Hyphomicrobium denitrificans ATCC 51888: one gene and its partner. The protein of the gene in region 1 binds, or shares a complex with, the protein of each later gene. Links are inferred from orthologs where the notes say so. Each region holds a gene or a part of one and is shown in the gene's direction. Other genes may lie near its edges.

Region 1 (7,589 bases):
CGCCGAACCTTTACGAGCCGCTGTTCGAGGTGACGCAGTCCGGCTGGTACTGGCAGATCCGTCCGATCGACGGCGCACCAGGGCGAACGCTGGTTTCTCCCTCGCTCGCGACCGCCGTGCTTCCCTCTCCCTATGAGCGCAGATTTCCGACCGACACGTCCGGCACGCGCTGGATGAATGTCCCGGGACCGACGAACTCCACAATCCGCATTCTCGAATTCATCGATTCTCCGGGGCATGACCCCGAGAACACGAAATACTCGATCATTGTCGCGGGCCCGCTCGATTGGTTCGAAGCGACGGTGAAGAAATTCCGCACCCGTCTGACGAGCGCGCTGGCGCTGGTCGGTATCGGACTTCTGGCGGCGACGGTGTTTCAGGTGCGCTTCGGACTTTTGCCGTTGCGCCGCATCGAGCGTGGACTGGCGAGCATCCGGTCCGGCGAGGTTGAACGTCTCGAGGGGCAGCTTCCGGCCGAGATCGAACCGCTGCAGACCGAACTCAACGCGCTCATCGATTCCAATCAGGACATCATCGAACGTGCCCGAACGCAGGTCGGTAATCTGGCGCACGCCCTGAAGACGCCGCTTGCGGTGATCACCAATGAGGCGCGCGATGATCGCTCGAAGCTTGGCGATAAAGTCGCCGAGCAGGCGCAATTGATGCGCGATCAGATCAGCCATTATCTCGACCGGGCACGGATGGCCGCGCGGGCAGGCGCCATCGGCCGTGTCACGCCGGTCGACCCCACGGTCGAGCCGCTGGTGCGCGCGATCGAACGTATTCACGGCGAAAAAGGCATCGCGATTTCCTTCTCCGTGCAGCCCGGCGCGCAATTCCAGGGCGAGAAGCAGGATCTCGAGGAGATGCTCGGCAATCTGCTCGACAATGCCTGCAAGTGGGGCAAAGCCCACGCCTATCTGGCGGCGACCGTCGATGCCCCGGCGACTGCGCCTCGGCGGAAGCGGCTCAGAATCACGATCGAGGATGACGGTCCTGGTCTTTCGGCCGAGCAACGCGCCAAGATCGGCAAGCGCGGCCTGCGCCTCGATGAGACCAAACCCGGCTCGGGACTTGGCCTGTCGATCGTCAGCGATCTTGCCACGTCATACCGGGGGAGCCTGGCATTGGACGCCTCCGAGCATGGGGGTCTCAAAGCCATTCTAGAGCTTCCGGCGGCCTAGAGGGCTGTTGTTCCGTTATTTGTGCTCGGTTCGCGTGTTGCCGGACGGCATCATCGACAAGTGTCGTTTGTTCGCCCGAATTGTGGTGGATTTCTGCCTTGTCGCGCGCACAATATCGGTCTAGCCAACATAAGGGACACGCGCCGGATCGGGTCGCCCCATCGGGCATGGCGCGAGGGAAAACGGGAACGAGGTTCGCCATGCGCGTCGTGCGCTTTTCGATTCCGCTGATGGCGGTCGCCATGCTGGCCGGGTGCAGCAATGGCCAGGGCGGCATAGATAATCAGAATACGGGGCTCGTTCTCGGCAGCGTCGCCGGCGGGCTCGTCGGCAATCAGTTCGGCAAGGGCAGCGGCAACGTCGCCGCGACCGTTGCTGGCGCCGTCGTCGGCGGCATTGTCGGCAGCCAGATCGGCAAGAATCTCGACGAACGCGACCGGCGTCTTGCCGAGGAAGCGGAATTCGATGCGCTCGAGCGCGGACAGTCCGGCGTTTCGCGCCAGTGGCGTGATCCCGACACCGGCCATTACGGCGAGGTTGTTCCGAGCCGTCCTTACAAGCGCGGCGTCGCCGACTGCCGCGACTACACGCATACCGTCTACGTCGACGGACGGCCGCAACAGATGCGCGGCACGGCCTGCCGGGGTCAGGATGGGACGTGGCAAGGCGTCGGCTGATGACGCCGCGTGCACTGCAGAAGTGCGCTGTGGCCACCATCGAGGTTAAGTCACATCCGCGACAGAAGCGCTGAAACGGGCAGTGCTGACTTGCCTGCCCGCCGCCGCGATCCTATTCCGTTTCTAAAGTCGAGGAACGCGCGGCGATGGTTTTCTGGATCCTAGTGGCCTGTCTTGTGGCGGTGGTGACGCTTGTCATCACGCGCCCGCTGCTCAGAGCTTCGCCGAAAACGGTCGAGGACCCGGACGCCGTCACGGCGGCCGCCGATATCGCGGTCTACAAGGATCAGCTCAAGGAAGTCGCAGCCGATGAGGCAAGCGGCACTCTTGCGTCGGAAGAAGCGGAAAGCGCCCGTTCCGAAATCGCGCGGCGGCTGCTTCGCTCGACCGCAGACAAAGACCGGATCGATACGGCTGAGCTTCCTAAGCGGGCGAGTTTTGCCGCCTACGCGTCGATCCTGACGTCAATCGCGCTGCCGATCGTCAGCCTCGGGCTTTATCTCGCGTACGGAGCACCGGGAATGCCGGGCGATCCGCTGAGCACTCGGCTCGCGCAACGAGAGAACTCCAACAACCCGAACGATCTCGTCGCCAAGGTCGAGGAGCGGCTTCGCGCGCACCCCGAGGACGGTACGGGCTGGGGCGTGATCGCGCCGGTCTATTACGCGATGGGTCGCTATGCCGACGCGGCGAACGCCTACGCCAACGCAATCCGCATCGTCGGCGAATCCCCGGACCGGCTGCAAGGTTTCGCGAACGCGAGAATCCGGCTCGAGAACGGCGTCATTCCGGAAGACGCGCGCAAGACGCTCGAACGTCTGCTGGTGATTGCTCCCGAGAGAAAAGAACCTCGCATCTGGCTGGCGCTCGCAAAGGAGCAGGACGGCAAGCTGGCGGAAGCCGCAGCCGACTATCGCAAGCTGATCGAGGAGGCGCCGACCGACGCGCCATGGCGGCAAATGCTCGAAGCGCGCCTCGCCAATCTGACATCCGCAGACGGCAAGCCGCCTTCGGTGCTAGCGCTGCCGAAGAAAGACGCGGGCGACACGTCCATGCCTCGGCCTCCGGAGGGATCGCCGTCGGCGGTCATGTCGATGACGCCGGAGCAGCGCCAAGCCTTCATCACGCAAATGGTCGATGGGCTGGCGGCGCGCCTCAAAACCGACGGCACGGACGCGGCAGGCTGGCTGAAGCTCATTCGCGCCTATCAGGTTCTCGGACGACAGGACGATGCGGTGAAGGCCTTGTCGGATGCGCGGACCAATCTCAAAAACGATCAGGTCGGCCTGGCGCGCGTCGATGATCTCGCGCGCGAGCTCGGACTTGGAGGCTGAAGCGCGATGGAAGCGGGTATCGAATGACACGGAAACAAAAGCGCGGCGTTCTGATCGGTGGTGGCGTTGCGACGCTCGCGGTCGCGCTGATCCTCGTGCTCTTCGCGCTGAAGGATAGCGTCGTCTTCTTTCATACGCCGAGCGACATCGCCGAAAAGGGCGTGCCGAGCGGCCAGCGCATCAGGCTCGGCGGTCTCGTTGAAAACGGCTCGGTCGTGCGCGAGGGAACGACGATCAAATTCAAGGTGACCGACACCTTGAAGGAAATCCCCGTGACATTCACCGGCGTTCTGCCCGATCTATTCCGGGAAGGGCAGGGCGTCGTCGCCGAGGGCGTGCTCGATGGCGACGGCGACTTCAAGGCCGACAGCGTGCTCGCCAAGCACGACGAGAATTACATGCCGCGAGAGGTCGCGAACGCTCTGGAAGAAAGGGGCGTGAAACTTGGTTCGGGCGCGCATCCCTCGGGTGCCAAAACCGAGACGCCTTAAGGAGGCCATGCCATGATCATCGAGTTCGGACACTTCGCATTGATCCTGGCGCTGCTCGTCGCCGTGGTGCAGGTCGTCCTGCCGATGGCCGGCGCATCTCTCAAAGACGAACGTATGATGCGCGTCGCCGAGCCTGCCGCCGTCTCGCAGTTCATCCTGCTTGCGATCGCCTTCGTAGCGTTGATGCACGCTTATGTGACGTCGGACTTCTCGGTCGCGAACGTCGCGGAGAACTCGCATTCGACGAAGCCACTGATCTACAAAATGGCCGGCGTCTGGGGCAATCACGAAGGCTCGATGCTGCTTTGGGTGCTGATCCTGGCCCTGTTCGGCGCTGCCGTCGCGCTGTTCGGCACGAACCTTCCGCCGAGCTTGCGCGCACGCGTTCTTTCGGTGCAGGCATCGATCGCCGTCGCGTTTCTGCTGTTCTCGATCCTGACGTCGAACCCGTTTCTGCGTCTCGTCCCGGCGCCATCCGACGGGCGCGGATTGAATCCGATCCTGCAAGACCCTGCGTTGGCGTTTCATCCGCCGTTTCTCTACACAGGCTACGTCGGCTTCTCGATCGCGTTTTCGTTTGCAATTGCCGCGCTGATCGAAGGCCGCATCGACGCCGCATGGGCGCGCTGGGTCAGGCCGTGGACGCTCGCCGCGTGGATGTTTCTGACGATCGGCATTTCGATGGGGTCGTGGTGGGCGTATTACGAACTCGGTTGGGGCGGCTGGTGGTTCTGGGACCCGGTCGAGAACGCGTCCTTCATGCCTTGGCTCGCGGGGACCGCGCTGCTGCATTCCGCGCTCGTGATGGAAAAACGCGAAGCACTGAAAGTATGGACGGTGCTGCTCGCGATCCTGACGTTCTCTCTGTCTCTGATGGGGACGTTCATCGTGCGCTCCGGCGTGCTGACGTCGGTGCATTCGTTCGCGGTCGATCCAGCGCGCGGCGTGTTCATCCTCGCCATCCTGATTTTGTTCACGGGCGGCGGGCTGGCGCTATTTGCGTTGCGCGCGAGCGAGATGCAGACCGGTGGCATCTTCCAGCCGATCAGCCGCGAGGGCAGCCTCGTACTGAACAACCTGCTGCTTGTTACCGCGACCGCGACCGTTCTCGTCGGCACGCTTTATCCGATGGCGCTCGAAGGTCTGACGGGTGAGAAAATTTCGGTCGGTCCGCCGTTCTTTGATTCGACGTTCGGTCCGCTGATGATTCCGCTGCTGCTGGCGCTTCCCATCGGTCCGATGCTCGCGTGGAAACGCGGCGATCTCGCAGGTGTCATGCAGCGTTTGGCTTTCGCCGTGCTGGCCGCGATCATCGCGATCGTCGCCACCTATGCCGTGGGCCATCGCGGCCCGTGGCTGGCGCCGTTCGGCATCGGTCTCGGCGTTTACGTGATGATGGGCGCGATTGCGGAATGGGCGAGCCGCATCAAGCTTGCTCAGGCGCCGGTGTCGGAAAGTTTCCGACGCGCTCGTAATCTCCCGCGCTCCGCCTACGGAACGCTGCTTGCGCATTTCGGCGTCGGCATGCTTGTCGTCGGCATCATCGCGACGAGCGCCTATCGCGAGGAACATATCCTCGTCATGAAGCCCGGCCAGACACTTTCAGTGGCTGGCTATGACGTGAAGTTCACAGGCTTCGAAAGCGGTCGCGGGCCGAACTATCGCGAAGACTTCGCGGACTTCGATGTCATGCGCAGCGGCACATCGATCGGACGTTTGCGTCCGTCAAAGCGGCTCTACGATGCTCCGCCGCAGCCGACAACGGAAGCCGGCATCCACGCGTCCTGGCGCGGCGATCTCTATCTCGTCATCGGCGATTCACAGCCGGATGGAGGCTACGCGGTGCGCGCGTACTTCAATCCGCTGGTGCGCTTCATCTGGCTTGGTACGCTGATCATGTTCCTCGGCGGCGGCATTTCGCTTTCCGACCGGCGGCTGCGGATCGGCGTTCCGGCGGGTCGGGGACGGCGTGCGATCGCCGTTCCAGCGGAGTAACGCGCGATGCGGCGGCTATTTGCGATTGCGGTTTTTGCGATGGCGATCGTCGCCAACGCTGCGGGCGTGCTTGCCGTTCAACCTGGTGAAATGCTGTCCGACCCCGCGCTGGAAAAGCGGGCGCGAACGATTTCGTCCGAGTTGCGCTGCCTCGTCTGCCAAAATGAATCGATCGATGACAGCGATGCCCCACTCGCAGCGGATTTGCGCCGTCTCGTGCGCGAACGCCTCGTGGCTCACGATAGCGATGCACAAGTCATCGACTACGTCGTCGCTCGCTACGGCGAATTCGTGCTGTTGCGGCCGCGCTTTCAGTTGTCGACGCTGCTGCTCTGGCTGACGCCCATTCTGGTGTTCATCGCGGGGCTGACGTTGGCGGCGCGGGCCGCGGCGAGACCGAAGGCTGCTCCAAGTGCGGCGCTTTCGGATGACGAGAAAGACAAGCTCTCGAAAATCCTTTCCAGCGACCAAAGCTAGCGAGCGCGATCCTCTCGCACTGTCGACGCTCGCAGCGGACAGCTTCGCTGGCTGGATGCAGATTACCAACTGTTAACGTGACTGACATCCTGCGGTAATCCCCGCTCCATTACCTGTAATCGCCAAGCCTACAAGGGCCATTTCAGTTTGGAGACCCAAGGGATGCTGTTCCCCAATCGCGCGCCAAAGATTGCTACCTCTCGTATTACGAAAATTGCTCCGTCTTTTGTGGCGCTCGCCGCCGTCGCAACGGCAGGATTTGGCTATTTCATTCCGTCCTACACGGTCCGGGCCGACACCAATGCCGCCCAAACCATCGAAACGCCGATGGGCCGCGCTCCGCTTTCCTTCGCGGATCTCATCGAGCGCGTGAAGCCGGCGGTCGTCTCGGTGTCGGTCGTCAATGACGGCGGCGCCTCGAAATTGGCCGAGAACAAGAAGAACGATAAATTCGACAAGCGTGGCGGCGGCAACTTCAATATGCCCGACCTCCCTCCGGATCATCCGCTGCACGATTTCTTCAAGAATCTGCCGAAGGATTTCGGTCAGCAGGAAGAGCGTCCGAAGATCGTTCAAGGCCAGGGTTCGGGATTTGTCATCTCGCCCGACGGTTATGTCGTGACGAATAATCACGTGATCGATGGCGCGACGAAGATTGTCATTACCTTCGATAACGACGACACGAAGTATGAAGCGAAGCTCGTCGGCGCCGATCAGCGGACCGACGTTGCGCTTCTCAAAATCGACAGCACAAAGACGTTTCCTGCCGTGAAGTTCTCGACCAAGGCACCTCGCGTCGGCGATTGGGCACTGGCGGTCGGCAATCCCTTCGGTCTTGGCGGTACAGTGACGGCCGGTATCGTGTCGGCACTGGCGCGCGATATCGGATCGGGACCGTATGACTACATGCAGATCGACGCCGCCGTGAACCGCGGCAACTCGGGCGGTCCGACCTTCAACCTCGATGGCGACGTGATCGGCGTCAACACGGCGATCTTCTCTCCGTCGGGCGGCAACGTCGGCATCGCGTTCGACATTCCTGCCAAGACGGTGTCTGAGGTCGTGACGCAGCTCAAGGCGACCGGAACGGTCAAGCGCGGCTGGCTCGGCGTCAAGATTCAGAACGTCGACGAAGATACGGCTTCGAGCCTTGGTCTGAACGAGGCACACGGCGCGCTGGTCAGCGAAGTCACCGCGAACGGCCCGGCCGCGGCTGCCGGCATCAAGACGCAGGATGCGATCCTGCAGGTCAACGATTCCAAAGTCGCCGATAGCCGTGACCTGGCACGCAAGATCGCAGAGCTGTCTCCGGACTCGCCCGTCAACATCAAGGTGTGGCGCAACAACGCCGAGAAGGTGATCAACGTCAAACTCGGTCTCTTCCCGAAGAACGCTGAAGCTTTGTTGAGCGGCGACAACGACCAGAACGAC
Region 2 (6,916 bases), 2.1 Mb from region 1 along the record:
TTCTTGATGCGGATGTTGGCGAACGTGCCGCGCATCATGACTTCGTGGTTGCCGCGCCGCGTACCGTACTGGTTGAAGTCGACGGGCTGCACGCCGTGATCGAGCAGATAGCGTCCGGCCGGGCTGGACGTCTTGATCGATCCGGCGGGCGAGATGTGGTCGGTGGTGATCTTGTCGCCGAACAGCCCGAGAATGCGCGCATTCACGACATCGCCGACCGGCTTCGCATCGCGCGCGATGCTCTGGAAGTAGGGCGGGTTCTGAACGTAGGTCGACTCGCCGTTCCAGCCGTAGGTGAGCCCGCCGCCGATCGCGATCGACTGCCAGTTCGTGTCACCCTTGAACACGTCGGCGTAGCGCGCCTTGAACATGTCGCGCGTGATGTTCTCGGCGATGAACTTCTGGATTTCCTGCGAGGTCGGCCAGATGTCCTTGAGATAGACGGCCTTGCCGTCGCTGCCGGTTCCGATTGGATCTTTCGTCAGATCCTTGAGCACGGTCCCCGCCAACGCATGCGCGACGACGAGCGGCGGCGAGGCGAGATAGTTTGCCTGCACGTCAGGGCTGACACGGCCTTCAAAATTGCGGTTGCCCGAAAGAACCGCCGCCGCGACGATGCCGTTGTCGTTAATCGCCTTCGACAACTCCGGCGCCAGCGGTCCCGAGTTCCCGATGCAGGTGGTGCAGCCGAAGCCGACGAGATTGAAACCGATCTTGTCGAGATAGGTCTGCAATCCCGACTGCGCGAGATAAGCGGCGACGACCTGCGATCCAGGCGCGAGCGATGTTTTCACCCACGGCTTGCTCGTCAATCCGCGCGCGACGGCATTGCGGGCGAGAAGCCCGGCTGCGATCAGAACGCTCGGGTTCGACGTGTTCGTGCAGCTCGTGATCGCCGCGATGACGACGTCGCCATGCCCGATGTCGTAGGCTTTGCCCTCGACCGGAACGCGCTTCTCAAGCTCGCCCGGCTTCTTGTATTCCGACGCCAGCGCGGTCTCGAACCCGCTCTTGATGTCGCCGAGCGCGAGCCGGCCTTCCGGCCGCTTCGGTCCAGCCATCGACGGCACCACGTCGCCGAGATCGAGCGCCAGCGTGTCGCTGAACACCGGATCGGCGGAGCCCGACTCGCGGAACAGGCCCTGCGCCTTCGAGTAGGCTTCGACGAGCGCAATGCGATGCGCATCGCGTCCCGAGATCATGAGATAATTGATGGTCTCCGAGTCGACCGGGAAGAACCCGCACGTCGCACCGTATTCCGGCGCCATGTTGCCGATCGTCGCCCGGTCGGCGAGCGTCATGCTGTCGAGGCCGGGACCGTAGAATTCGACGAATTTGCCGACGACGCCCTTTTTGCGCAGCATCTGCGTAACGGTCAGGACGAGGTCCGTCGCCGTCACGCCTTCGTTGAGCTTGCCAGTCAGGCGGAAGCCGATGACTTCCGGAATGAGCATCGACTGCGCCTGCCCGAGCATCGCCGCTTCCGCTTCGATGCCGCCGACGCCCCAGCCGAGCACGGCAAGGCCGTTGACCATCGTCGTATGGCTGTCGGTGCCGACGAGCGTGTCGGGATAGGCGACGGTCGAGCCGTCGGGCAACTGCTTCGTCCAGACCGTTTGCGCCAGGTATTCGAGATTGACCTGATGGCAGATGCCGGTGCCGGGCGGCACGACGCGGAAATTATGAAACGCGCCCTGGCCCCATTTCAGGAAGTTATAGCGTTCGCCGTTGCGCGCGTATTCCAGCGCCACGTTGTCGGCGAGCGCCTTCGGCGTTCCGAATTCATCGACGATGACCGAATGGTCGATGATGAGATCGACCGGCACCAGCGGATTGATCTTGGACGGATCGCCGCCGAGCTTCGTCATGCCGTCGCGCATCGCCGCGAGATCGACGACGGCCGGAACGCCGGTGAAGTCCTGCATCAGGACCCGCGCCGGACGGAAGCCGATCTCCTTTTCCTTTTTGCCCTTGTTATCGAGCCAATCGGCCATGGCCGCGATGTCGGCTTTCGTCACCGTGCGTCCGTCTTCATGACGCAGCAGGTTCTCGAGCAGAACCTTCATCGAATAAGGGAGCTTGGAAATGCCCTTGAGGCCGTTGGCCTCGGCATCGGGCAGCGAATAGTAAACGTAGGGCTTGCCCTCGACAGTGAGGGTCTTGCGGCAATTGAAGCTGTCGTTGGATGTAGGTGTGAGTGCGCTCAAGGTCAGGCCTCCGAAGTTAGGACGAAGGGCTGCGCCGCCGGAGTGCCGGCGGATCGAGGACATCCCGCGACATCGCTGACGATGCCGCGCGATCCCCGCTTTTGCGCTAGCGAAGGATACAACGTGCCTTTTATATAATCCTTCAAAAAAGTGAACCCCTTCACGTTTTGGCGATGGCGTCGCAGGCAAAATGCAGCAGCCATCGTTCATTTTGCAGTCACGGAAACCGTCCCTGTGCAACTCATTGCCGAAGACTTGGTCATAGAGCGGGGCGGCCGCATCGTTATCGATGGCCTGTCGTTTTCGGTTTCCGAGGGGGAAACCCTGGTCCTGTCGGGAGCGAACGGCGCGGGCAAGACGACCTTGCTCCGAACGATTGCGGGTTTCATCCGCCCCGCGAGCGGAACGGTCCGGCTCGACGGCGGTGACGGCGAACTGACGATCACGGAGCAGGCGCACGTCGTTGGTCATGCCAACGCTATCAAGTCGAGCATGACGGTTTTCGAAAACGCTGTCTTCTGGGCGGAATATCTCGGCGGACAAGCGGCGAGCACCGAGCGGATCGAGCGCGCGCTTCATCACTTCGGCTTGGAAGATCTCGTGGAATTTCCGGCGGCTTATCTTTCAGCCGGACAACGGCGGCGGCTTGGCCTCGCGCGTCTTTTGCTTGCGCCACGCACGCTCTGGCTTCTCGACGAGCCGACCGTATCGCTCGATATCGCGTCGTCCGACCGGCTCGTGGCCGCGGTCAATGATCATACGCGCGAGGGTGGCATCGCGATCGTCGCGACGCATGTCCCGCTGGCGCTGGAGCGCGCCCGCACGTTGACAATCGCTTCGCAAAGGATGGCCGCGTGACGAGTTTCTGGGCACTCGTTCGCCGCGACCTGCGATTGGCTGTCCGCGAAGGCGGCGCGATCGGCACGGCGCTGGGCTTCTTTCTCGTCGTCGTCTCGCTGATGCCGCTCGGCCTCGGGCCGGACCTCAATCTGCTGGCGCGCATTGCGGCCGGCATTTTGTGGATCGCGCTGCTGCTGGCGGCGCTGCTGTCGCTCAACCGCATTTTCGAAGCCGACTACGAGGACGGCACGCTCGATGTCCTCGCAACCGGCCGCCTGCCGCTCGAACTCGTCGCCGCCGCGAAAGCGCTGGCGCACTGGCTGACGACCGGCATCCCGCTGGCGCTGCTCGCGCCTGTGCTTGGGATTTTGCTCAACCTGGACCTCGGAGCTTATCCGGTCCTCGTCGCAACGACGCTCGCCGGCACCCCGGCGGTCAGTTTCCTCGGAGCCATCGGCGCCGCCTTGACGGTGAAGGCGCGGCGCGGCGGCTTGCTGCTGGCGCTCGTCGTGCTGCCGCTTTATGTCCCGACCTTGATTTTCGGCATATCGGCCGTCAGCGCCACGATGGGACCTTCCGGCATCGGTGCGGCGTTTCTGATCCTGACCGCGATATCGCTCGCCGCCGTCGTCCTCGGACCCATCGCCGCCGCCGCCGCCCTCCGCATACAACTTCAATAATTGTCGGGAAATTTTGAACGGCAACCATCTCGGCCGCAGGCTCGCCTCCGGTTGACACCTCCGCGACGCGCGTAAATTCGGCGCGGTGGCGGCTAGATGGGAGCTATCAAATGCGGAAATCTTTCGTTTTCCTACTTTATGTGGTGCATCTGGCAATGTTGATAAAATCCGAGATGCCCTGGCAGGAAAAGCTGCTTTTCCTGTTCTCTCTTCACCTTGCAATGTTTCAGATTTTTAAGTCTCGCTAGGCCAGCCATTCATTGCTTAAAATTGGCGAAAGCCTTACATCCCCGTCCATGCAAACGCTGACGCAGCAACTGGCCAACCCGACCCGTTTCATGGGGCTCTCCGCGAGAGTGCTTCCGTGGGCGTGGGCCGCGGCCGCAATCTTGATTGCCGTCGGATTTTACCTGTCGTTTTTCGACTCGCCCGCCGACTATCAGCAGGGCGAGACGGTGCGCATCATGTATATCCACGTGCCCTGCGCGTGGCTCTCGATGATGATCTACGGCCTGATCGCCGTATCGAGCTTCGGGCTTCTCGTATTCAGGCATCCCCTTGCCGACGTTTCTGCCAAGGCCGCCGCGCCGATCGGCGCCGCCTTCACGTTTCTGGCGCTGCTGACGGGGTCGCTCTGGGGTAAGCCGATGTGGGGCACCTATTGGGTGTGGGACGCGCGCCTGACGTCGGTGCTGATCCTGTTCTTCCTCTATCTCGGATTGATGGCGCTCCGCGCCGCGCTCGAAGATGAATCGGCCGCGGCGAAGCTGACGGCGGTGCTCGCGCTCGTCGGCGTCACGATCCTTCCGATCATCAAGTTTTCGGTCAACTGGTGGAACACGCTGCATCAGCCATCGACCGATTTCACATCGACCGTCGATCCCAGCATGCGCTGGCCGCTGATCATCATGGCGCTGGGATTTACGCTGCTGTTCTTCGCCATGCATCTAAAGGCCATGCGCAACGAAATCATGCGTCGCCGCGTGAAGGCCATGCGCGCGCAGGTCGTCGCCGGCCGTGACCGGCTCGCAGCGTCGGGGTCGGCGACCTAGCATGGACCTCGGACCGCACGCCGCTTTCATCTGGATTTCCTATGCCGCCGTGACCATCGTCGTCGCGGCCCTCATCGCCTGGCTCGTCTTCGATGGCAGAAGGCAAGCCGCCGCGATGGAGGAACTCGAAAAGCGTGGCGCGAGACGCCGCTCGGCAGGCGCCGTGGAGTAAGACTGTGAATCGATCGAAATTTCTACGTCTGTTGCCGGTTTTGCTTTTTGCCGCCGTCGCGGGCTTTTTCGCGATAGCGCTGCACACCGGCGATCCGTCGCTTCTTCCCTCGACGCTCGTCGGCCGGCAGGTTCCGCAGGGCGTGTTCCCACCCATCGAAGGTCTGGAATCCGCGAACGGGACACCCGAAGCTGGCTTCACCAGCGCCGACCTCGCCAAGGGCAAGGTTTCCGTCGTCAACTACTGGGCATCGTGGTGTGTGCCCTGCATCGAGGAGCACCCGTTCCTCGAAAAACTGAAAAGCATGGCGAACGTCGACATTTACGGCATCAACTATAAGGATCGCGCGGACGCGGCGCGCCGGTTCATCGGCCGCTTCGGCAATCCCTATACGGCGGTTGGCACGGACTCGTCGGGCCGGGCCGCCATCGACTGGGGCGTCTACGGAACGCCCGAGACGTTCGTCGTGAATGGCAAAGGCCAGATCGTCTACAAGCACGTCGGTCCGATTTCCGAAGGCGCGCTGACGGCGAAATTGCTTCCCGCAATAGAAAAAGCCCGCGCGGAGGCGGGCTCGACAGCGTCCGGGTCCTGATCGACCGGGCGCCGTCCGACGAAAAACTCAACTCAGAGCGACTGAAATTTCTTCGTCTCGTTGTCATAGACGGTGAGCATGCCCGTCGCGATGTCGAAGTGCGCGCCGTGCAGCTGCAGCAAGCCCTTCTCCTCGCGCTCGCGCACGAACGGAAACGTCCGCAGATTTTTCAGCGACTGCATGACGCCTTCTTGCTCGAGCGCACGCTGTTTGAACTCAGGCGAAGCATCCGGATGATTGCGCTGAACTTCCAAACGCGCTTCGTCCAGCATCGACATCCAGCGCGAGACGAAATGAGCTTCCGTCTGCACGGCGGCTTTCTCGTCCCACGCCGCCTTGATGCCGCCGCAGCCGGAATGCCCGATAACGATCAGATGACGGAGATTGAGATTGAGGATCGCGAATTCGATCGCCGAACTGACGCCGTGGAAGTTGCCGCCCGTTTCGTAGGGCGGAACGAGATTGGCGATGTTGCGCAGCACGAACAGCTCGCCCGGCATGGCGCTGAAGATCGTTTCCGGATCGACGCGGCTGTCGGAGCACGAGATGATCATCGTCTGCGGGTCCTGACCCTGCGTCGCGAGCCTCTCGTAGTGCGCGGCGTTCGGCGTGAAGTGCCGAAACTTGAAGCGGCGATAGCGATCGGAAAGGGAGTCGGGAAAGCTCTTCATTGTCCGTGGGTTCTCCTTCTTACGAGCCGCCGCGCAGCGTCGCGCCTTTGCGCAAACGGGTGTTGGTCCTCAAAAGCACGCTGTATCCGAGAATGGCCGACATCAGCGAACCGCTCAGTACACCGAGTTTCACGTGACCGTTCACCTGCGCATCAGGGAATGCCAGCATGCCGATGAACAGGCTCATCGTGAAGCCAATACCGCCGAGAATGGCTGTGCCGAATAGCTGCATCTCCGTTGCGCCATCCGGTCGCGCACCGAGCCCGCTCGTCATCGCAGCCTTGGCAAAAGAGTAAATCCCGAGCGGCTTGCCGATGAGCAGGCCGAGCGCGATGCCGAGCGAAATCGGCGAGGTGAAGTCCCGCAGCGAAATCGCCGCAAACGAAACCCCCGCATTGGCGAGTGCGAAAATCGGCAGAATGAGAAAGCTGACCCACGGCCCGAGTCGATGCTCGGTCGCTTCGAGCGGCCCTTCGCGGCCCCGGCCGTCTGTCAGCGGTACAGCGAGCGCGGTCACGACACCGGCAAGCGTCGCGTGGACGCCGGATTTCAACACGCACAACCAGACGAACGCGCCGACGAGAGCATACGCCCACATCCGCATCACCCCGTAGCGGTTGAGAAGTACAAGGCCCGCAACACCGGCAAAGGCGAGCGCCAGCGCCGACAGCGACAGGTCGCCGGTGTAGAAAAACGCGA

What was found. Proteins that work in one complex are often made in the same cells at the same time.
Region 2: the proteins of ccmE (region 1) and ccmB are in contact, whole or in part, in a solved structure (PDB 8CE8), measured with the Escherichia coli proteins. The link is inferred for Hyphomicrobium denitrificans ATCC 51888 from one-to-one orthologs.

What each region holds. Positions count from the first base shown.
Region 1 is NC_014313.1:1,173,812-1,181,400, forward strand. Bases 2,002-4,952 are described here. They hold ccmE (cytochrome c maturation protein CcmE), read left to right. Parts: upstream 2,002-3,218; coding sequence 3,219-3,686; downstream 3,687-4,952. Other genes in these bases: ccmI (c-type cytochrome biogenesis protein CcmI), read left to right, coding at 2,008-3,195; HDEN_RS05610 (heme lyase CcmF/NrfE family subunit), read left to right, coding at 3,699-4,952. Also shown: HDEN_RS05590 (sensor histidine kinase), read left to right, coding at 1-1,184; HDEN_RS05595 (glycine zipper 2TM domain-containing protein), read left to right, coding at 1,385-1,861; more of HDEN_RS05610, read left to right, coding at 4,953-5,681; HDEN_RS05615 (cytochrome c-type biogenesis protein), read left to right, coding at 5,688-6,158; HDEN_RS05620 (Do family serine endopeptidase), read left to right, coding at 6,321-7,589. UniProt on the Escherichia coli protein: Heme chaperone required for the biogenesis of c-type cytochromes. Transiently binds heme delivered by CcmC and transfers the heme to apo-cytochromes in a process facilitated by CcmF and CcmH.
Region 2 is NC_014313.1:3,319,863-3,326,778, reverse strand. Bases 1,930-4,894 are described here. They hold ccmB (heme exporter protein CcmB), read left to right. Parts: upstream 1,930-3,061; coding sequence 3,062-3,727; downstream 3,728-4,894. Other genes in these bases: ccmD (heme exporter protein CcmD), read left to right, coding at 4,781-4,894; HDEN_RS16070 (heme ABC transporter permease), read left to right, coding at 4,024-4,779; ccmA (heme ABC exporter ATP-binding protein CcmA), read left to right, coding at 2,442-3,065; acnA (aconitate hydratase AcnA), read right to left, coding at 1,930-2,207. Outside these bases: more of acnA, read right to left, coding at 1-1,929; more of ccmD, read left to right, coding at 4,895-4,951; HDEN_RS16060 (DsbE family thiol:disulfide interchange protein), read left to right, coding at 4,956-5,546; HDEN_RS16055 (carbonic anhydrase), read right to left, coding at 5,579-6,217; Na+/H+ antiporter NhaA, read right to left, coding at 6,237-6,916. UniProt on the Escherichia coli protein: Required for the export of heme to the periplasm for the biogenesis of c-type cytochromes.